DNA from 4 places in the Pseudomonas sp. MF7453 genome. Region 4 is predicted to be linked to each of the others. Evidence: predicted binding sites of a transcription regulator. Region 4 holds the regulator's gene; each other region holds the start of a gene.

Region 1 (5,604 bases), on a different contig from region 4:
GCTGGTACAGAAAGACCTGGCCAAGACCCTCAAGGAAATCTCCGCCAAGGGCAGCGACGGTTTCTATAAAGGTTGGGTGGCCAAGGCGTTGGTGGATTCCAGCCAGGCCGGCAAGGGCATCATCACCCAGGCGGATCTGGACAAGTACAAGACCCGCGAACTGGCGCCCATCGAGTGCGATTACCGTGGCTACCATGTGGTCTCGGCGCCGCCACCCAGTTCGGGCGGTGTGGTGATCTGCCAGATTATGAACATCCTCGAAGGCTACCCGATGGCCGACCTCGGTTATCACTCGGCCCAGGGCTTGCACTACCAGATTGAAGCGATGCGCCATGCCTACGTGGACCGCAACAGCTACCTCGGCGATCCGGATTTCGTGAAGAACCCGATCGAGCATCTGCTGGACAAGAACTACGCCACCCAGCTGCGTGCCGCCATCGAGCCGCAAAAGGCCGGTGATTCCCAGGCGATCAAGCCGGGCGTGTCGCCCCATGAAGGCAACAACACCACTCACTATTCAATCGTCGACAAATGGGGCAACGCGGTCTCGGTGACCTACACCCTCAATGACTGGTTCGGTGCTGGGGTGATGGCGAGCAAGACCGGTGTGATTTTGAACGATGAAATGGACGACTTCACCGTCAAGGTTGGCGTGCCGAACATGTACGGCCTGGTCCAGGGTGAAGCCAACGCCATCGCACCGGGCAAGGCGCCGCTGTCGTCGATGAGCCCGACCATCGTCACCAAGGACGGCAAGGCGGTGATGGTGGTCGGCACGCCGGGCGGCAGTCGCATCATCACGGCGACCTTGCTGACCATCCTGAATGTGATCGACTACAAGATGAATATCCAGGAAGCGGTGGACGCGCCACGCTTCCATCAGCAATGGATGCCCGAGACCACCAACCTTGAGACGTTCGCGGTCAGCCCGGACACCAAGAAGATCCTGGAAAGCTGGGGCCATAAGTTTGCAGGTCCGCAAGATGCCAATCACTTGGCGGCGATCCTGGTAGGCGCGCCTTCCCTGGGTGGCAAGCCAGTGGGTAACAACCGCTTCTATGGGGCCAATGACCCACGGCGCAATACGGGGTTGTCGTTGGGTTACTAAAGCCTGGTACGGTAAAAAATGTGGGAGCGGGCTTGCCCGCGAAAGCGGTGGGTCAGTCTATGCATGTGCTAGCTGATACAGAGCATTCGCGGGCAAGCCCGCTCCCACAGGGGAAGTGTGTCAGCGCTTGAGCAACTGCTCTACTGCGGAAAATGCCGCCTGGCGACGCTGCTCCCAATCCCCGCGAATCACCACCACCGGCTGTTGATGCTCCTGCATCCACTCCAGGCTTGCCTGGAAAAACGCCCGGCGATCGGCCAGTTCAGGCTGGCAGCGCTGGCCGTCGGCGCTCCATTCCACGTCCTCGGGGGACAGCAGCAGGTGCAGGTCGTAATGCCGGGCGAGCAGCTCGTCATCGAGCCAGCCGGGATAGTCGCCAAACAGCGTCTGGCTCCAGAGTTTGTTAGTCAGCAGGTGGGTGTCGAGGATCAACAGCGCAGGGTGGCGAGCGCGGGCGGCATCCTCCCAGGCTAACTGGCCTTGGGCGATGGCGGGGATATCCGCCAGGCTCGTGTCACGCTGATGGTGATCGATGAAATGCCGCACGTATTCACCCACCATCAACCCGCCGAAGTGCGCGTGCAGCTGCGCAGCCAGCCAGCTTTTGCCGCTGGATTCGGGGCCTGCCAGTACCACCACCTTCATGCGTGCAACGCCGGGTCGGCGCGCCATTCGCGCCAGCCTTGTACGGCAATCACGGTAAACAATGCATAGAGCGCGGCGGTGAGGTAGAGGCCTTTGTAGAGGAAAAGGCCGACAAAAATCACGTCAACGACAATCCAGAGCGCCCAGCACTGCACGCGTTTTTGCGCCATCCACATCTGCGCCACTAGGCTGAAACCGGTGAGGGCCGCGTCGAGCCAGGGCTGGGCGGCGTCGGTCCAGTGGGCCATGGCGGCGCCAAGCAACAGGCTGCCGACCGCGCCCACCGCCAGGCTGGCCATGATCGCAGGCGCCCGCAAGCTGGTGACCTGACGGCCCTGTTTGACCTCGCCGGCACGGGTCCATTGCCACCAGCCATACACTTGCAAGGCGGCGTAGACCACTTGTAACAGCATGTCGGAGTAGAGCTTGACGTCGAAAAACACCCAGGTATAGAGCAGCACCATCACCAGGCCGATGGGCCAGCACCAAGGGTTTTGTTTGACCGTCAGCCACACAGCGATCACCCCCAGGGCGGCGGCGAACAGTTCAAGCCCGGACATGGTGGATCCTTGGGAGAGTGGGAGAGGGCGGTGATTGTACCCAGAGCTCACCGATCCTCAAAACACAGCAATACAAATGTGGGAGGGGGCTTGCGCCATGCCCTGTGTAGGAGCGAGCTTGCTCGCGAAAAAACCAGAGGCGCCGCGCTTACTCAGGAAGCACGCGTTACCGTTGACGTTTTTCGCGAGCAAGCTCGCTCCTACATGAGGCTAAGCAAGCCCCCTCCTACAATTTGCCCAGTGCTAGATTCTGAACTGACGCAACAGCCCGTCAAGCTGTTCACTCAAGCCCCGCAACTGCGCACTCGCTACGCTGGATTGCTCCGCCGCCAGCGCTGTGCTGTGGGACAACCCGGCCGCCTGGGTGACGTTCTGGTTGATGTCTTCTACTACATGGGCCTGTTGCAGGGTGGCGCTGGCAATCGACGCATTCAAACCGTTGAGGTTGTGCAGGGCCTGGCCGATAGCGGTGAGGCTGGCACCGGCCTGGCCGGCCTGTTCGATGGTCAGTTGCGAGGCGCTGTGGCTGTCGCTGATGACCTTGACCGCCGCTTCCGAGTGGCCTTGCAGGCGCTCGATCATTACCTGGATTTCGGCGGTGGATTTTTGCGTGCGCTGGGCCAGCAGGCGCACTTCATCGGCGACCACCGCAAACCCACGGCCTTGCTCACCCGCACGGGCGGCTTCGATGGCGGCGTTGAGGGCGAGCAAGTTGGTCTGGTCGGCGATGGAGCGGATCACTTCCAGTACCCCGCCGATTTGCGTGCTTTCGCTGGAGAGCGTGCGGATCACCTCCACGGCCTGGTTGATGGTGCTGGAGAGCTGATCGATCTGCTGCAAACTGCCGTCGATATTCACCTGGCCCTGTTGCGCCTGGGCCTGGGCATCGCGCATTTCGCTGGCTGCGTGCTCGGCGTTCTTGGCCACGTCCTGCACGCCGTAGGTGACTTCGTTGATGGCGGTGGCCACCAGTTCCATCTGCTGCGATTGCTGCTGGCTGCGGTCGTGGGCCTGGCTGGCGTTGTGGCCCAACTCGGTGGATGACTGGCCCAGTGCGTTCGCGCACGCCTGCAGTTGGCCGACCACCTGGCGCAACTTGGCGGTGAAGCCATTGAAGTGGCGGGCCAGTTGGGTGAGCTCATCGCTGCCGTGGGTGTCGAGGCTGCGGGTCAAGTCGCTTTCACCGCTGGCAATATTGCCCATGGCATTCACCGCCGCCTGCAACGGCTGCACGATACTGCGGGCGATCAGCACCACCAGCACGGCCATCATCAGCGCAATGCCCAGGCCGATCGCCGAGGCTTTCCATACCTGGGCTTTGAACTCGGCCTGCACATCATCCACATAGACGCCGGAGCCGATAATCCAACCCCAGGGTTCGAACAGTTGGATATAGGAGGTTTTTTCCACCGGTGCGTCGGCGCCCGGTTTCGGCCAGCGATAGTTGACGATGCCGGCGCCCTTGGCCTTGGCCAGGATCACGAACTCATTGAACACGGCGAAACCATCCGGGTCACGAATCGCCGAGAGGTTCTGGCCATCGAGTTTGGGGTTGGCCGCGTGCATGATCATCACGGGGGTGAGGTCGTTGATCCAGAAATAGTCATCGTGATCGTAACGCAGGCCACGCACCGCGCTCAGGGCTTGCTGCTGCGCGGCGTCGCGGGTCAGTACCCCGGTTTTCTCCAGGTTCTGGTAATACGCGAGCACGCCGCTGGCGGTTTGCACCACGTGCTGGGTCTGCTGGCGTTTGGCCTGGTAAAGTTCGCCGTGGATTTGGTTCAGCATCAGCACCCCCAAGGCCAGCAGCATCAACACGGCGACTATCAGGATCAGCCAAAGGCGGCGGCTGATCGACATGCTGCGCAAACTGTTCATCGTCCTGTCACTCCATGCTCTTTATAATTGTGGTGCTGCTTCGAGATTTCCGGCGTGTCTGATAGGCTTTCGGCCCGGAATCGAAAAACCTGAGTACTGCCTGATTTTTCACGGAATTTTTGCAGACCGGCGTTGAGAATCAACTGCGGGCGCTTGAGTGCGCTCGTCGTCAGTGAACTTTAAAAAAGACTAAGAGGCATGCCACGCGCATGACCTTTGGAGAGAGCATGGATTTTTGGACCGCCATACAGGCATTGATTCTCGGCATCGTCGAGGGGCTGACGGAGTTCCTGCCGATCTCCAGCACCGGCCACCAGATCATCGTCGCCGACCTGATCAATTTCGGCGGCGAGCGTTTCGAAGCCTTCAATATCATTATCCAGCTGGGCGCGATCCTGGCGGTGGTCTGGGAGTTTCGCCGCAAGATCCTCGATGTGGTCATCGGCCTGCCGACCCAGCCCAAGGCCCGGCGCTTCACTGTCAACCTGATCATCGCTGTGTTGCCGGCGGTGGTACTGGGGGTGATTTTTGCCGACCTGATCAAGCACTACCTGTTCAACCCGATCACTGTAGCGACTGCCCTGGTGGTCGGTGGTGTGATCATGTTGTGGGCCGAGCGCCGTCAACATGCCGTGCGTGCTGAAACGGTGGATGACATCACCTGGAAAGACGCCCTCAAGGTCGGCCTGGCCCAGTGCCTGGCGATGATCCCAGGCACTTCGCGCTCAGGTGCAACGATCATCGGCGGCCTGTTGTTCGGCCTGTCGCGCAAGACGGCTACCGAGTTTTCGTTCTTCCTGGCCATGCCGACCATGGTCGGGGCGGCGGTGTACTCGGGCTACAAGTACCGCGATTTGTTCCAGCCGGCGGACTTTCCAGTGTTCGCCATTGGCTTTGTCACTTCGTTCATCTTCGCAATGATCGCGGTCAAGGGCTTGCTCAAGTTCATCGCCAGCCACAGCTACGCGGTGTTTGCCTGGTACCGGATTGCCTTTGGCCTGGTCATCCTGGCGACCTGGCAATTCGGCTGGATCGACTGGACCGCGGTCAAGCCATGAGCATTCAGCATCCGCGCCTGAAGGCGCTGATCTTTGTGCTGCTGTGTGCCGCGCCACTGCTGGGCTCGGCGCTGCTTTGGTATCGCGGGGAAACGGTGATCCCGTTGATGGCCTACGGCGTGGTCAGCGTGGTGGCGTTTTTCCTGTACTGGAGCGACAAGCGCAAGGCGCAGACCGAAGGCTGGCGCACCCCGGAAAACATTCTGCATGCGGTCGAGCTGGCAGGCGGTTGGCCGGGGGCGTTGATTGCCCAGCAGGTGTTTCGGCACAAGACGCGCAAGGTGTCTTACCAGGTGTTGTTCTGGACGATTGTGCTGTTGCATCAGGTGTTTTGGCTGGACCAGCTGTTCCTCGG
Region 2 (5,604 bases), on a different contig from region 4:
GGATTCGATCACCAGCGGCAAGCCAGAGAAGTCAGGCATGTGAGGTCTCCTGGGCACAAATGTTGGTGATAAAGGCCGGTGATTGTAGCGCAAGCTTCAGGCGCTGCGGTTGGTAAAGCTGTGCAGGGCCTTTTCGATGCATTGGGCGGTTTTGCCGAACGCCTGTACGGTGGTTTCCGAGAACGGGCCGCCGCCCTGGTCCGCCACTACCAGCATCACCACGCGGCCGTTGCAGCTCAGCGAACGCAGCAGCAAGTGTTCGCCCGTAAACAGGCGACGCAGGATCGGCGGCAGCAGGGCGGAAAACTGCGCATGGTTGTCGGGGGTGAGACGCACCTGGGCGGACTTTTCCAGCAGGCGTTGCAGCAGTGTGCTGTTGACCACATCCAGGCTCAGGTGCGCGGCGTCTTTGGGCAAGCCGTCGGCTTGATGCACGCGCAAGGTGCTCAAGGCGCGATCGGCCATGAACAACAACACCCGCTGCATGCCACTGGCCACCAAGGCTTGCTTGGCGCAGGTGGTCAGGTGCATGGCGTTGGCAAAGCGGCTCGGCTCCACCAGCAACTCGGTGCAATGCGTACGCCATACGGCCAGGGCTTCGGCAGTGGGCGGCGGTGCCGGCAACAAGCCGCGATGGACCTTTTGCACATGCCACGGCCAGATCAGCGACAGCGCCGGGTGCCAGAGGTCCGGCATCAGGGTAGTGCGGGCGCTGGTCACGGCCTGCTGGTGTGCTTGTTGTTGCACGTCACTCAAGGGCACTTGCAGGTACAGCGCGGTGAGGTATTGCCAGCGTTCGGTGTGCGGGCAGGTCCAGGATTCCTGGGCGGACATGGCCAGGCCGTTGGCCAGCAACACGGTATTGGCCGGCTGGTTCAGCCAGCGGCGCAGGTTGGGTTCGGCGTCGAGCAATTGCTGGTGGCGCAAGGCGTCGTCTTCGCGGGCAATGTGCAGCGCCTTGACCAGCAGGCGTTGCTCGGCCAGCAGCAGCTTGTAGCCCTGGGAAACCCAGATCGGCAGGTGCCAGGCTTCGGTCAGGCCCAGACACAAGTCCAGCAAACGCACGCCGAACAGCTCCTGCTCGACCTGGCGCGCCGACTGACCCTTGTGAATCACCCGCAGCTCCCATTCCTCCAAAAGCTTGGGGTAGGCGACGGCCATCGGCCACAGTGGCGACAGAAACAGCAGGCTGCCCCAGTGGATGTCCTGCCATAGCCGCGCCAGGCGACTGCCGAACAAACCGTTGGCTTGCTGGGACGCGTGCTGACTCACCAGCAGCAGTTGGCGCAAGGCCACCGGAATATCACGGACAGGCACCGAGGGCAGGCGTGCCAGCAGTTCCTCGGCTCGTTTGAGGCCCAGGCGGTTAAGCGCTACTTCGAGGTTTTCCGCCGGTTCTGCCAGGCTGCCGTGGGTTTGGCTGTTGGCTTCGCGCATTACGCTCAGCACCAGGGTCGGACTGGTTTGCATCAGCTCGGCAATATCTCGCAATGAACTGCGGCTGTCGCGGATGGCTTTGCACACACGCTCATGGTTGGCCTGGGGAACGGGCAGCAGCACGTCGTCCAGGCGCTTGATCCAGGCGGCGAGGGTGGTGGGGCGGTTCGTTGGGACTGTGGTTTCGATTGCCATGATTGGGGCGCGATCATCACTTGCGTTCAACACGCCCGGAACGGGCCGAATTGGCTTTTCGCCTTAACGGGCTATAGTCTGGCGCAGTTTTGCCGATAAGTAGAACAAGAGTTTTCTGCTGCACCCAATATGTCCATGAACCCGACGGCGCAAGTACCCATCTCCTATGGCTAAAATTATCGGCATCATTGTCGTCATCGCAAGTGTGCTCGGAGGGTACGTCCTCTCCCACGGTAAAATTGCCGCACTGATCCAACCTTTCGAAGTGCTGATCATCGGCGGTGCCGCGTTTGGCGCATTCTTGCAGGCCAACCCCGGCTACATGACCATGCATGTGGTCAAAAAATCGCTGGGCATGTTCAGTTCACGCTTCTCTCACACCTTTTATTTAGAGGTGCTGGGGCTGATCTACGAGATCCTCAACAAGAGCCGCCGTGAAGGCATGATGGCTATCGAGGGCGACATCGAAGATGCCGCCGCCAGCCCGATTTTCGCCAAGTACCCGGCCGTGCTCAAAGATGAGCGCATGACGGCTTTTGTGTGTGATTACCTGCGCATCATGTCCTCCGGCAACATGGCTCCCCACGAGCTGGAGGGCCTGTTCGACATGGAGTTGTTCAGCCTTAAGGAAGAGCTGGAGCATCCGTCCCATGCGGTGACCGGTATCGCCGACGGCATGCCCGGTTTCGGTATTGTCGCGGCGGTACTGGGTATCGTGGTGACCATGGCGTCCCTGGGCGAGGGTGATCAGGCGGCCATCGGCATGCACGTGGGTGCGGCGCTGGTAGGTACCTTCTTCGGTATTCTCGCCGCCTATGGTTTCTTCGGCCCGCTCGCCACCTCCCTGGCCCACGACGCCAAGGAAGAGGTCAACCTCTACGAAGCGATCAAGGCGTGCCTGGTGGCTTCGGCATCGGGAATGCCGCCATCGCTGGCCGTGGAGTTCGGGCGCAAGGTGCTGTACCCCAAGCATCGCCCAAGTTTCTCCGAGCTGGAACAAGCGGTTCGCGGTCGCTAAGTCATGGAAAACAACCAGCCGATCATCATCAAGCGCGTCAAGCGCTTCGCTGCGGGGCACCATGGTGGTGCCTGGAAAATCGCGTTTGCCGACTTTGCCACGGCGATGATGGCGTTCTTTCTGGTGCTGTGGCTGATGTCCACCGCCACGCCGGAACAGAAAATCGCCATCGCCGGTTACTTCAAAGACCCGATTGGCTTTTCGGAAAGCGGCACGCCGTTTGTCATTGACCTGGGCGGCTCGCCGGAACTGGCGCCAGAGCGCACCATCAACCCGGAAGTGCAAACTGAGTCGCCCCAGGAAAAAATCCCGATCGAGCGCGATACCGTCGAGTCCATGGCCGAGCAGGTCGAACAGGAGCGCCTGGAGCTGTTGCTGCAGGAATTGCAGAACAAGGTTGAAGAAAACCCGCAGCTGCTGAAGTTCAAGGACCAGATTTCCTTCGAAATCACACCCGAGGGGCTGCGCATCCAGATCACCGACGCCGCCAACCGGCCCATGTTCGACTCTGGCAGTGCGCGCTTGAAGCCGTACTTTGAAGACATACTGCTGGCCATGGCCGACACCATCAAGGCGGTGCCGAACAAGATCAGCATCAGTGGGCATACCGACGCCAAGCCCTACGCGGGCCAGGGCGATTTCGGCAACTGGGAACTCTCGGCCAACCGCGCCAACGCCGCCCGGCGTGCGCTGGTAGCCGGCAGCTACCCGGACCCGCAAGTGGCGCGCGTGGTGGGTTTTGCCTCCTCGCAACTGTTTGATCCCAAAGACCCGTTCAACCCGGTCAACCGCCGTATCGACATCGTGGTGCTGACCAAAAAAGCCCAGCGTGCGATTGAGGGCGATCAACCATCGCCACCGGCACCGACCCAGGGCGAGGGTGCGCCAGGCGAAGTGCCGGCCGACCCCAACGCGCTGCCGCCGGAGCAGGAACCGCTGCCAGCCCATGAGCTGCGCCAGAAGCTGAACCTGTTTGATGATGGGGGCGTCAAGGATCCTACGGCGCCTGCACCGGGGTCCTAAGCTCCAGATACAACAAGGCCGCGATGATCGCGGCCTTGTTGTATCTGCGCTGTCATTGTAGGAGCGAGCTTGCTCGCGAAAAGCATCAACGATAACGCGTGTATCCAGGATGCCCGCGTTGCGCTTGAGGCCTTCGCGAGCAAGCTCGCTCCTACAGAGGCTGGCGGGTTAGTAACTGCTCTCAGGCAAACTTGCAATAATCGACCGATAGCTGTTCATCCGCTGTTGTTGCACGCGTCCATCCTCCAGCGCCTTGAGCAAAGCACAGCCCGGCTCGCGGTCGTGCTTGCAGTCGCGGAAGCGGCAGGTGCCGATCAGGTCGTTGAACTCGATAAAGCCCGCTTCCACATCGCTGCGGCTGACGTGACCCAAGCCGAATTCACGAATACCCGGGGAGTCGATCAACTCGCCGCCACCGGGGAAGTGGAACAACCGTGCAGTGGTGGTGGTGTGGGTGCCCTGGCCGGACAGCTCCGACAGCGGTCCGACGCGGGTATCGACTTCCGGCAACAGGCTGTTGACCAGCGACGACTTGCCCACGCCAGACTGGCCGACGAACACGCTGATGCGCCCGTCCAGCTGCTGTTGCAGTTGTTCCATGCCGTTGCCGTGATGGGCCGACACTTCCAGCACCGGGTAGCCCAGGGTGCGATAGACCGCCAGCAACGCATTGAGCGCCGGGGCGTTCTGCTCGTCGATCAGGTCGAATTTGTTCAACAGCAACAGCGGGCGGATACCGGCGTGTTCTGCCGCGACCAGGTAGCGGTCGATCAGGTTGGCATGGGGCTCGGGCAACGGTGCGAACACGATCACGATCATGTCGACGTTGGCCGCCACCGGCTTGAGCTGCCCACGGCTGTCGGGGCGACGCAGTTCGGTACTGCGCGGTAACTGGGCGACGATCACGCCGATGCCCTGGTTGCCCGCGCGCCATACCACTTTGTCGCCGGTCACCAGCGCAGGCAAGTTGGCGCGCAGGTGGCAACGGGACACAGAGCCTGCGAGTTCGCCTTCCAGCGCCTCGACTTCGACTTGCACACCAAAGTGCGCGATCACCAGGCCCGTTTGTTCGGGGCCCAGGTCGCCGCCCTCGAGCGCTTCCACGGCGGAGGATTCACGTTTGGCGGCGCGCGCTGCGCGTTCGCCTTGAATCTTTTCGATGCGCCAGTTTTGGCGACGGTTGAGCTGGCGTTTGGCCATTGGTGTTCCGTGTCGATAATGCAAAAGTTGGGTAAAACGGTCGCGAGTCTAGCACGCCCCCGCCTGCTAAACTGCGCAGCTACGCCAAGGTGCCAAGAGAATCAAGCCATGCAAAACCCACAGAACCTGATTTGGATCGATCTGGAAATGACCGGTCTGAACCCCGACACCGACGTCATCATCGAGATGGCGACGATTGTCACCGACAGCAATCTCAATACCTTGGCCGAAGGTCCGGTGATCGCCATCCACCACAGCGACGCGGTACTCGCCACCATGGACGAGTGGAACACCCGCACCCACGGTAACTCCGGCCTGACCCAGCGTGTGCGCGACAGCCGTATCAGCATGGCCGAAGCCGAAGCCGAAACCATCGCGTTCCTGGAACAATGGGTGCCCAAGGGCAAGTCGCCGATCTGCGGCAACAGTATCTGTCAGGACCGGCGCTTCCTTTATACGCACATGAAGGCGCTGGAAAGTTACTTCCACTATCGCAACCTGGATGTGTCGACCTTGAAGGAACTGGCTGCGCGTTGGGCGCCGGAAGTCAAAGACAGCTTCCATAAAGGCAGCACGCACCTGGCGCTGGATGATATTCGCGAGTCGATTGCCGAGTTGCAGCATTACCGCAAGCATTTCATCAAGGCTTGATTCTACGGCGCCAGTGAATGCGCCATCGCAGGCAAGCCAGCTCCCACATTTGACTGCATTCGCAAATTCAAAATGTGGGA
Region 3 (5,604 bases), on a different contig from region 4:
GACCTGCTGTTCGTTAGCAGGGTTATAGCAAGGTGCGTGCCAGTCTTGCGGGAGCCCGTATATCAAGGGTTTCGAGGGGAGTTGCCGGTGACTATGCCAGAAAAGCGGCAAGCGATTTCCGCGTAGCGCCATTAAAGCGGCAATGGGACTTGCCGCTTTACGCCAGCTTGCCGAGAAAACAAATGTGGGAGCTGGCTTGCCTGCGATGGCGGAGTGCCTGCCGACCTATTCGTCGACTGACAAAACGCTATCGCGGGCAAGCCCGGCTCCCACAGTTTTACTGCATACACCCCAAGCTACTTGGCCTGGTAGATGATTCCTGGGCTGCATTGCACCATCTGGTAGTGATCCGGCAGACCGTTCAAGGCTTCGGAAGCACCGAGGAACAGGTAACCCCCGCGCTTGAGAGTGCCGTGGATGCGCAACAGGATGTCTTTCTTCACTTCGGCCGAGAAATAGATCAGCACGTTGCGGCAGAACACCATGTCGAACTTGCCCAGGCTGGCGTAGCTGTCGAGCAGGTTGAACGAGCGAAACTCGACGCGATTCTTGATCGGTGCCTTGATCGCCCAACGCCCTGCGCCTTTGGGGTCGAAATAACGCTGCAGGCGCTCCTGGGACAAACCGCGGCCCAGGGCCAGGCTGTCGTACTCACCGGTCTTGCAGTTGGTGAGCATGGTGCCGGACAAGTCGGTCGCGACAATTTGCGCGCCGGCTTTCAACTGGCCCATGTTGGTTCGCTCGAACTCGTCGATGGACATCGAGATCGAGTAGGGTTCCTGGCCCGAGGAACAGGCAGCCGACCAGATGCGCAGGCGCTGGCCCGGGCTGGCCTTGATGGCTTCCGGCAGCACTTTGTTCTTGAGCACTTCAAAGGGGTAGGTATCGCGAAACCACAGGGTTTCGTTGGTGGTCATTGCATCGACCACCATTTCCTTGAGCCCGCTGCGCGGCTGCCCCTGGATCCGCTGGACCAACTCACCCAGGGACTTGATGCCCTGCTGTTCCATCAGTTTGTTGAGACGGCTGGATACCAGGTACTGCTTGTTTTCACCGAGCAATATGCCACAGGCTTTTTCCAGGAAGACCCGGAACTGTTCGAAATCCAAATTACCCGTAGACAATGATGCCGCCTCTTAAATCGTGTGATCGCCGGGGGAAATCCCCTAGCCGTGATCTGCTGCCTTGATCCGGTCGACTACCCGGGATGCGAGGTCATCAGGACGGAATTTGGCCAGGAAGTCATCAGCACCGACCTTCTTGACCATTGCCTGATTGAATACCCCCGACAACGAAGTATGCAGGATGATATGCAGTTTTTGCATGCGTGGATCGTTACGTATCTCGGCCGTGAGCGTGTAGCCGTCCATTTCCGGCATCTCGATGTCAGAGATCATCATCAAGAATTCTTCTTCGGGCTTCTTGCCTTCGTCCACCAGCTTGCGCAGGTAATCCAGGGCCTGGCGACCATCATTGAGGGCCACCACGTCTACACCGACGGTCTGCAGGCAGCGTGTGACCTGCTTGCGCGCCACCGAGGAGTCATCCACGGTCAATACGCGCAGGGACACCGCCTTGTGCGCAGTCTCGGCATCCACCACACCCACAGAGATGGTTTCGGACGTCGGTGCCACTTCGGCGAGGATTTTCTCCACGTCGATGATTTCAACCAACTGGTTATCGACCCGTGTCACCGCCGTCAGGTAGTGATCGCGCCCCGTGCCCTTGGGAGGCGGATGGATCTCTTCCCAGTTCATATTGACGATCCGCTCCACCGAGCGCACCAGGAAACCCTGGGTCTTGGTGTTGTACTCGGTGATGATCACAAAGGGGTTCTCGCGGTCTTGCAAACCCGCCGAGCCCGTGGCCATCGCCAGGTCAAGAATGGGGATAGTCGCGCCTCGGATGTTGGCTACGCCGCACACCACCGGGCTGGACTTGGGCATGATCGTCAGCTTGGGGCATTGCAGCACTTCCCGCACTTTAAATACGTTGATGCCGTACAACTGCTTGCCATCCAGGCGGAAAAGCAACAACTCCAGGCGATTCTGCCCTACCAGCTGTGTGCGCTGGTTTACTGAATCCATTACACCTGCCATGCCCTGACTCCTAAATCCTGGGGGTACGACGCGTACCCAACACTAAACGGCACGAGCTTTGCTATTTATTAAACATGGATATTAAAACGACAGTTTCCCGACGCCCTAGCCACCGCAGGCTGCTCTGCGCCGTGATGGCGCTGCTTGCTTTGAGCCTTGGCGCTACCGCGCGCGCCGATAATGTCACGCTGCCTGATCTCCTTATCGGCGTCACCCAGGGCTTTCTTGAATTCACTGTAGAAGATTATCTGGCGACCACGCAGACCCCGGGACGTTATGAAATCCAGGTCAGCCAGTTGGACCCGCGCTTGCGCATGCCGATGTGCGACAAGGAATTGACAGCCACCCTGGAAAGCCCGGCCCAGCCCATCGGGCGCGTAACGGTAAAAGTTCGCTGTGAAGGCGCCTCACCGTGGACGGTATTCGTGCCGGCTCAGGTGAAATTGTTCCGCGATGTGGTAGTGGTCGCGCGGCCATTGAAACGCACCGGCATCATCGGCTACGAGGACGTGGCCCTGCGCGAGCGCGACATCAGCCTGATCAACCAGGGCTACCTGACTTCGGTGGATCAGGCTATCGGGCAGAGGCTCACCCGACCAATGGTTACCGACCAAGTTATTACCCTGGTTCACCTGGAACAGGCCGAAGTGATTCGCAAGGGTGATCAGGTGGTGATTTCGGCCAGCAGTGGCGGGCTGAATGTGAGGATGCCAGGCGAGGCACTGTCCAACGGCGGTATGAGCGAACAGATTCGCGTGAAGAACCTCAACTCCAATCGTGTGATCAAGGCGCGAGTTACGGCGCCGGGTCAGGTCGAAGTGGCTTTATAGATTACTGGAATCACAGGCCGGCTTTTCCTACACTGTGCGTTGGATGTCGTGCGGTACAGGTTTATTGTCAATCGAGCCTAAAGTTTGCCCGGGTATGGCCGAAAACATGGCAAGCGTCCAAATACCCAGAGGTTTTTTCACCATGGTCATTGATTTCAGTCGTTTAAATAACACCCAGGCCTTGCCGGGCAATACGCGCACCAACGGTGCCAAGGACAGCGTAGAAGCCAAGCCCCAGCCGCTGCCCGCCAAGGCAGAGCAGCCCAGCGCCAGCCAAAGCGGGGAATCGGTACACCTGAGCAATGAGGCTCAACAATTGCAGAAGGTCACTGACTCGCTGCGCGACCAGCCCGTTGTCAATAAAGCCCGCGTGGCCGAGTTGAAACAGGCCATCGCCGACGGTAGCTACAAAGTCGACAGCAACCGTGTAGCCAGCAAGCTGCTTAACTTCGAAGCCGAGCGCTAGGCAAAAGCCTGCGCTGGGCTTTTGGACGCTTAAAACCCAAGGCCAGCCATGCACCACGACGAACATCTGCTTCAACTGATCATTGATGATCTGGCGCCGACGCACCAGTTGCTTGAGCTGCTCAAGGAAGAATCCCTGGCCCTGTACGGCCGGGACATGCCTTTGCTCGAAGAAATACTGGCACGCAAGCAGTCGCTGATTGTGTTGCTCGAACAACACGGCAAGACGCGCAGCCAGATACTCATCAGCCTGGGCCTGCCTGCCGACCACGACGGCCTGGCACAACTGGCCAGCCACTCCTCAGTCGGCGATCGATTACTGGCCCAAAGCAAGGAACTCAATCAGTTGCTTACCCAGTGCCAGGAAGCCAACCTGCTCAACGGTCAATCTATCCAGCTTCAGCAAGCCACGACCGCCAACCAGTTGCGCATACTGCATGGCGGCGAGCCTCCGGCCCTGTACAACGCCCAAGGCTCTACCTCTCGCCTGGTCAAGCCAGGCACCCGCAGCCAAGCCTGACAACGGTTTACAGCGCGACCTATCCAAGGAGCGCTACATACTGGCAAAATGCCGGTTCTTGCGTGTAGTCGTACTTTGTCTGGAGATGGAAGAACCGTGTTTAACGCCCTTAATGCGGAAGATGCACCGCAGCCACCGAAGGTGCTCACCACGCCTCTGGAAGTCGCCAGCACATTACGGATGCTGCAAGAAAGCCATGATCCGCTGATCATCACTTTCCACGAACGCAGCCAGCGCTTCCAGAGCTATTTGGTAGATATTGACCGGGACAGCAAAACGCTGGCCCTGGATGAAATGATCCCCCGTGACGGTGAGCGCTACCTTGAGAATGGCGAACCCTTCCGTATCGAAGGCTTCCACGAGGGTGTACGGGTTGCCTGGGAAAGCAATGGCACGCTGAGCGTCAGCGAAAAAGATGGTCACCGCATCTATAGCGGCAGCATGCCCGACGAGGTGGTTTACCATCAGCGGCGCAATGCGTTTCGCGCTGCGCTGAAACTTGCGCAATTGGTAAATATCGAACTGGGCGGCGAGAAGCTCAAGGCACCGCTCAGCGGCAAGCTTCTGGACATTTCTGCCACTGGCTGCAAATTACGCTTTGAGGGTGACATCTCCGAGCGCCTGCAGTTGGGCCAGGTCTATGACCGCTTTATCGCCGCCCTGCCCTTTGGCAGTATGACCACCTCCGTCGAACTGCGTTACCTGCACTTCGAAGACAAGATCAACACGACCTTTGCTGGCGTGCGTTTTCACAACATGAGTGGTTTGGTACAGCGCCAGGTGGAACGCTTTGTCTACCAGCTACAGCGCGAGGCTCGGCGCTTCGATAAGGACGACGATCTTTAAGGTTTGATCGCTGAAATAAAAAACGGGCAGTTCCTGATAGGAACTGCCCGTTTTTATTTCAGGGACGCGCCCTGCTCAAGTCATGGGGATGTTCATCCGGATCTGCCGGCTCCTGCGGCTCATCACTGGCCGGCTCATCATTTATGGGCTCTGACTCGGGCTCCGGATCAGGGACAGCGACCTGCATCTGCTCCTGTACCACTTGCTCGTCCACCCGTGGATCGAGCGCTGCTACCAGCGGTGAACTGGACATGCTGTCGGGCATCGCCACGTGATGCAGCGGGGCGTCGTCGACCTGATGCAGGTTAGTCACGGCTTTGGGACGGATGCGCCATACCAGGATCAACGCGCACAAACTGAAAAACGCGTAGAGCATCTGGCTGCCGAACAGCTTCATCACCACACCCGCCAGCAATGGGCCAATACTGGCGCCTATACCGTAGGTCACCAGCAACATGGCCGTCAGCGAAACCCGACGATCACCTTCTACATGATCGTTGGAAAAAGCCACAGCCAACGGGTAAAGGCAGAACTGCACCAGCGAACAAAAGAAGCCCGCCACAAACAGCACTTCCAGCGGTACTTGAGTCATGATCGCCAGCGGCAATGCTGTTACTGCCAGGCACAACGCAAAGCAGCGAATCAATAGCGCACGGTCATAGCGGTCCGATAACCATCCCAGCGGCCACTGAACGACCAAGCCGGCAAAAATGCAGCTACCCATGAACAAGCCGACTTGTTCAGTCGTCAGCCCCTGCTGAGACGCGTAGAGCGGCGCCAAACCGTAAAACGACCCCACGATCAACCCCGCGCCCAGCACCGTACTGAGAGACTGTGGTACGCG
Region 4 (5,604 bases):
TCGAGAATCAGCGCGATGCGACCGTCACCGGTAATGGTCGCGCCCGACATGCCCGGGGTGCCCTGCAGCATCTTGCCCAAAGGCTTGATCACCACTTCTTCCTGGCCCACCAGTTGATCGACCACAAAACCGATGCGCTGGGTGCCCACGGACAGAATCACCACATGGCCTTCGCGCTGCTCTTCATGGGCAGCCGAGGCCACCAGCCAACGCTTGAGGTAGAACAACGGCAACGCCTTGTCGCGCACGATCACCACTTCCTGGCCGTCCACCACATTGGTGCGCGACAGGTCGAGGTGGAAGATCTCGTTGACGTTGACCAGCGGGAAAGCGAACGCCTGATTGCCCAGCATCACCATCAGGGTCGGCATGATCGCCAGAGTCAACGGCACCTTGATGACGATCTTGGAGCCCTGGCCCTTGGTCGAGTAGATGTTGATCGAGCCGTTGAGCTGGCTGATCTTGGTTTTCACCACGTCCATGCCCACGCCACGGCCGGACACGTCGGAAATCTCGGTCTTGGTCGAGAAGCCCGGGGCGAAGATCAGGTTGTAGCACTCGGTGTCGGTCAGGCGGTCGGCGGCGTCCTTGTCCATCACGCCACGCTTGACCGCGATATTGCGCAAGATGGTCGGGTCCATGCCTTTGCCGTCATCGGTGATCGACAGCAGGATGTGGTCGCCCTCTTGCTCCGCCGCCAAAATCACTTTGCCGTTGCGCGACTTGCCGGCGGCTTCGCGCTCTTCCGGGGTTTCTACCCCGTGGTCGACCGCGTTGCGCACCAAGTGGACCAGCGGGTCGGCCAGGGCCTCGACGAGGTTCTTGTCCAGGTCGGTTTCTTCGCCCACCAGTTCCAGGTTGATTTCTTTCTTGAGCTGGCGCGCCAGGTCGCGAACCAGGCGCGGGAAACGACCGAAGACTTTCTTGATCGGCTGCATCCGCGTTTTCATCACCGCGGTTTGCAGGTCGGCGGTAACCACGTCGAGGTTCGACACGGCCTTTTGCATGGCTTCGTCGCCGCTGTTCAGGCCCAGGCGCACCAGGCGATTACGCACCAGCACCAGTTCGCCGACCATGTTCATGATGTCGTCCAGGCGTGCGGTATCCACACGCACGGTGGTTTCGGCTTCACTGGCGGGCTTTTCCGCGGCGGCCGGTTTGGCGGCCGGCGCAGGGGCTTTGGCAGCCGCCGGTGCTGCGGTGGCGACCGCTGCGGCGGCAGCCGGGGCCACTTCGGTGAACTTGCCTTTGCCGTGCAACTCGTCCAGCAGGGCTTCGAACTCGTGATCGGAGATCAGCCCGTCGCCTGCCGGCTCTGCCTTGGCGGCCGGGGCGACTGCCGTGGCCGCAACTTCCGGCAGGGCTTCGGCCGCAAAGGTGCCCTTGCCATGCAGTTGGTCGAGCAGCGCTTCGAACTCATCGTCGGTAATGTCGGTGCTGGCATTGGTAGACGACGCTTGCGGCGGCGCCACAGGGGCCACGGCATCGGCGGCGAACTGGCCCTTGCCATGCAACTGGTCGAGCAGGGATTCGAATTCTGCGTCGGTAATGTCTTCGCTGGTCGGCGTCGTGACAGGTGCAGGCGGTGCTTCTGCCTCGGCCTTGACCGCATTGAGCGAGTCCAGCAGTTGTTCGAACTCGCTGTCGGTCACGTCCGGCTCGGCTTCTACCACCGGCTCCGGCGCGGCTTGTGCCACCGGCGCAGCCGCAGCAGGTTCAGCCAGGCGCGCCAGGGCAGCCAGCAGTTCCGGGGTAGCTGCGGTGATCGGTGCACGTTCACGCACTTGGCTGAACATGCCGTTGACCGCATCCAGTGCTTCGAGAATCACGTCCATCAATTCCGAATCAACGTGACGCTCACCCTTGCGCAGGATGTCGAACACGTTCTCGGCGATGTGGCAGCACTCCACCAGCTCATGGAGCTGGAGGAAGCCGGCGCCCCCTTTTACAGTGTGAAAACCGCGAAAAATTGCATTGAGCAGGTTCGCATCATCCGGTCGGCTTTCCAGCTCGACCAGTTGTTCGGACAGTTGCTCTAAAATTTCGCCGGCCTCTACAAGGAAATCCTGAAGGATTTCTTCATCGGCGCCGAAGCTCATGTGGGTGCTCCTTAGAAGCCTAAACTGGATAACAGGTCATCTACGTCATCCTGACCTGACACAACGTCTTCACGTTTATCGGCATGAATCTGCGGACCTTCACCCTTGGCGAGATGTTTTTGTGGATCTTTTTCCGAGAGGATCGCTTCGCGGTCGTGTTCGATGCCGGCAAAACGGTCGACCTGGCCGGCCATCAGCACCAATTTGAGCAAGTTGCTTTCCACTTCGGTGACCAACTGGGTCACGCGCTTGATCACCTGACCGGTGAGGTCCTGGTAATCCTGGGCCAACAGAATGTCGTTGAGGTTGCTGGCCACCGTGCGGTTCTCTTGCTCGCTGCGCGACAGGAAACCGTCGACCCGACGGGCCAACTCACGAAACTCTTCAGCCCCCACTTCACGGCGCATAAAGCGGCCCCAGTCAACGCTCAGGGCCTGGGCTTCGCTGGCCATGCCGTTGACCAGAGGCGTGGCGTTTTCCACCAGGTCCATGGTGCGGTTGGCCGCAGCCTCGGTCAGCCTGACCACATAGGACAGGCGCTCGGTGGCGTCGGTAATCTGGGAAATTTCTTCGGCCTGGGGCATGCGCGGGTCAATCTGGAAATTGACGATCGCACTGTGCAGCTCGCGTGTGAGCTTGCCCACTTCCTGGTACAGGCCGCGGTCACGGGTCTGGTTAAGCTCATGGATCAACTGCACCGCATCGGCGAACTGGCCTTTTTCCAGGCTGTCGACCAACTGGTGAGCATGTTTTTTCAGGGTCGACTCAAAGTCGCCCTGTGACGTTTCGTTATGCTCCATAGCTCCCCCGCGATGGCATTAGCCGTGGATGCGTTCGAAGATTTTCTCGATCTTCTCTTTCAAGGCCAGTGCCGTGAATGGCTTGACCACGTAACCGTTGACCCCGGCCTGGGCGGCTTCGATGATCTGTTCACGCTTGGCTTCGGCGGTCACCATCAGCACAGGCAGGCTGCGCAGTTTTTCATCGGCGCGCACATGGCGCAGCAGGTCGATACCGGTCATACCCGGCATGTTCCAGTCGGTTACCAGAAAGTCGATGCTCCCGCTGTTGAGGATCGGAATCGCCGTCAGGCCGTCATCCGCCTCGACCGTGTTGGTGAACCCAAGGTCACGCAACAGGTTTTTAATGATCCGCCGCATCGTTGAGAAGTCATCAACGATGAGGATTTTCATGTTCTTGTCCAATTCGACCTCCAAGCAGTCTTAAACGCGCCCAGCACCTGGACGCGCCATTTCAATCAACAGGCGTTACACAAAAAGGACTGCCCAGGGCACCACGGTACTCACCCGCAAAACCCTGCGGTTTGGCGGTAGTGTCTGCAGTGTCCCCACACTGCCTGTCAGCGCGCGCGCCACTCTCCCAATCGCCCACGCAAGCGGGCAGCGCACTGGCTATGCAACTGGCTGACACGCGACTCGCTGACCCCCAGGACCTCACCGATTTCCTTGAGGTTCAGCTCTTCGTCGTAGTACAGCGCCAGCACCAGGCGCTCACGCTCGGGCAAGTTGGCAATCGCGTCCGCCAGCGCTTTCTGGAAACGTTCATCTTCCAGATCGCGCGACGGCTCAAGATGTGCACTCGCGCCGTCCTCGTGCAGCCCTTCGTGTTCGCCGTCCTGTAAAAGGTCGTCGAAACTGAACAGGCGGCTGCCCAAGGTATCGTTCAAAATCCCGTAATAATCGTCGAGACTCAATTGGAGTTCGGCCGCAACTTCATGATCTTTAGCGTCACGACCGGTTTTTGCTTCAATTGCACGAATGGCATCACTGACCATGCGGGTATTGCGGTGTACCGAACGCGGCGCCCAATCGCCTTTACGCACCTCGTCGAGCATTGCCCCGCGGATACGAATACCCGCGTACGTCTCGAAACTGGCACCCTTGCTCGCGTCGTATTTGGTCGACACTTCAAGCAGGCCGATCATGCCGGCCTGGATCAAGTCTTCGACCTGCACACTCGCCGGCAGGCGCGCCAACAGGTGATAGGCAATGCGCTTGACCAGAGGCGCATAGCGCTCGATCAATTCGCCCTGGCTGTCACGTGCCGACTTTTTGTAAAGGTTGTAGCCGCTGGATGTCATAGCACCGGTCCCGCACTCGTCTGATGCACCAAACGCTCGACGAAAAACTCCAGATGCCCCCGCGGATTGGCGGGCAACGGCCAGGTATCGACCTTCTGGGCAATGGCCTTGAACGCCAGTGCGCATTTCGAACGAGGGAACGCTTCGTAGACCGCACGCTGCTTTTGCACGGCCTTGCGCACACACTCGTCATAGGGAACTGCGCCGACGTATTGTAAAGCCACATCGAGGAAGCGATCCGTGACCTTGGTCAACTTGGCAAACAGGTTGCGCCCTTCCTGCGGGCTCTGGGCCATGTTGGCCAACACGCGAAAGCGGTTCATGCCGTAGTCGCGGTTAAGCAGTTTGATCAGTGCGTAGGCGTCGGTGATGGAGGTGGGTTCGTCGCACACCACCAGCAGCACTTCCTGCGCTGCGCGCACAAAGCTGACCACTGACTCGCCGATCCCGGCGGCGGTGTCGATCACCAGCACGTCGAGGTTGTCGCCGATGTCACTGAAGGCCTGGATCAGCCCGGCATGTTGCGCAGGGCTCAGATGCACCATGCTCTGGGTGCCCGAGGCCGCCGGCACGATACGAATGCCACCGGGGCCCTGGAGCAGCACATCGCGCAGCTCGCAGCGGCCCTCGATCACATCGGCAAGGGTATGTTTGGGTGTCAGCCCCAGCAGAACGTCCACGTTCGCCAAGCCCAGGTCAGCATCCAGCAGCATGACGCGACGGCCAAGCTCTGCCAGGGCCAGGGACAAATTCACTGACACGTTAGTTTTGCCGACGCCACCTTTGCCGCCGGTCACCGCGATCACCTGTACGGGATGCATGCTGCCCATTTTATTTCTTTACCTTGTCTTGCTTAGACGCAGGCTACATGGCTTGGCCGCTTGAAGCGCTTGCAGACCATCGATGTAGGTACATTTCACGGTGTTCATCCTGCCTCAACCGACCCGTTTTGCCGGGTGGTGGTAAAGGTCGGCGAACATATCGGCCATCGCTTCCTCGCTAGGCTCTTCTTGCATTTGCACACTGACGGCACGGCTGACCAACTGATGACGGCGCGGCAGATGCAGATCATCCGGGATCCGCGGCCCGTCGGTCAGGTAGGCAACCGGTAATTCATGACTGATGGCCAGGCTCAACACTTCGCCCAGGCTCGCGGTTTCGTCGAGCTTGGTGAGAATACAGCCGGCCAGACCGCAGCGTTTGTAACTATGGTACGCGGCGGTAAGAACCTGTTTCTGGCTGGTGGTTGCAAGCACCAGGTAATTTTTCGACTTGATCCCACGCCCGGCCAGGCTTTCGAGCTGCATACGCAGCGCCGGGTCGCTGGCTTGCAGGCCGGCGGTGTCGATCAGCACCACGCGCTTGCGCAACAGCGGGTCGAGGGCATTGGCCAGGGACTGGCCC

The links. Region 4 encodes FliA, which starts transcription of late flagellar genes. Its sites were predicted from a motif close to CTAAAGTTTNNNNNNNNNNNGCCGNTAA; they were not measured.
Region 1: a site for FliA is predicted at 4,258-4,285, ahead of JFT63_RS11040 (methyl-accepting chemotaxis protein). Genes of this name have one in related genera too.
Region 2: a site for FliA is predicted at 1,704-1,731, ahead of motA (flagellar motor stator protein MotA). Genes of this name have one in related genera too.
Region 3: a site for FliA is predicted at 3,007-3,034, ahead of flgM (flagellar biosynthesis anti-sigma factor FlgM). Genes of this name have one in related genera too.

Annotation. Positions count from the first base shown of each region.
Region 1 covers NZ_JAEKCN010000006.1:15,831-21,434, forward strand. Annotated here, with positions in the region: gene ggt (gamma-glutamyltransferase) at 1-1,108, shown strand, start outside; gene JFT63_RS11030 (AAA family ATPase) at 1,229-1,753, opposite strand; gene pnuC (nicotinamide riboside transporter PnuC) at 1,750-2,313, opposite strand; gene JFT63_RS11040 (methyl-accepting chemotaxis protein) at 2,557-4,191, opposite strand; gene JFT63_RS11045 (undecaprenyl-diphosphate phosphatase) at 4,419-5,249, shown strand; gene JFT63_RS11050 (DUF1294 domain-containing protein) at 5,246-5,604, shown strand, end outside.
Region 2 covers NZ_JAEKCN010000012.1:238,512-244,115, forward strand. Annotated here, with positions in the region: gene JFT63_RS19915 (rhodanese-like domain-containing protein) at 1-39, opposite strand, end outside; gene JFT63_RS19920 (HDOD domain-containing protein) at 97-1,632, opposite strand; gene motA (flagellar motor stator protein MotA) at 1,799-2,650, shown strand; gene motB (flagellar motor protein MotB) at 2,654-3,673, shown strand; gene rsgA (small ribosomal subunit biogenesis GTPase RsgA) at 3,842-4,873, opposite strand; gene orn (oligoribonuclease) at 4,982-5,524, shown strand.
Region 3 covers NZ_JAEKCN010000010.1:978-6,581, reverse strand. Annotated here, with positions in the region: gene cheR (protein-glutamate O-methyltransferase CheR) at 297-1,124, opposite strand; gene JFT63_RS16510 (chemotaxis protein CheV) at 1,167-2,099, opposite strand; gene flgA (flagellar basal body P-ring formation chaperone FlgA) at 2,174-2,929, shown strand; gene flgM (flagellar biosynthesis anti-sigma factor FlgM) at 3,072-3,395, shown strand; gene JFT63_RS16495 (flagella synthesis protein FlgN) at 3,444-3,914, shown strand; gene JFT63_RS16490 (flagellar brake protein) at 4,011-4,760, shown strand; gene JFT63_RS16485 (MFS transporter) at 4,819-5,604, opposite strand, start outside.
Region 4 covers NZ_JAEKCN010000001.1:65,479-71,082, reverse strand. Annotated here, with positions in the region: gene JFT63_RS00335 (chemotaxis protein CheA) at 1-2,099, opposite strand, end outside; gene JFT63_RS00330 (protein phosphatase CheZ) at 2,111-2,899, opposite strand; gene JFT63_RS00325 (chemotaxis response regulator CheY) at 2,918-3,292, opposite strand; gene fliA (RNA polymerase sigma factor FliA) at 3,460-4,200, opposite strand; gene fleN (flagellar synthesis regulator FleN) at 4,197-5,030, opposite strand; gene flhF (flagellar biosynthesis protein FlhF) at 5,136-5,604, opposite strand, start outside.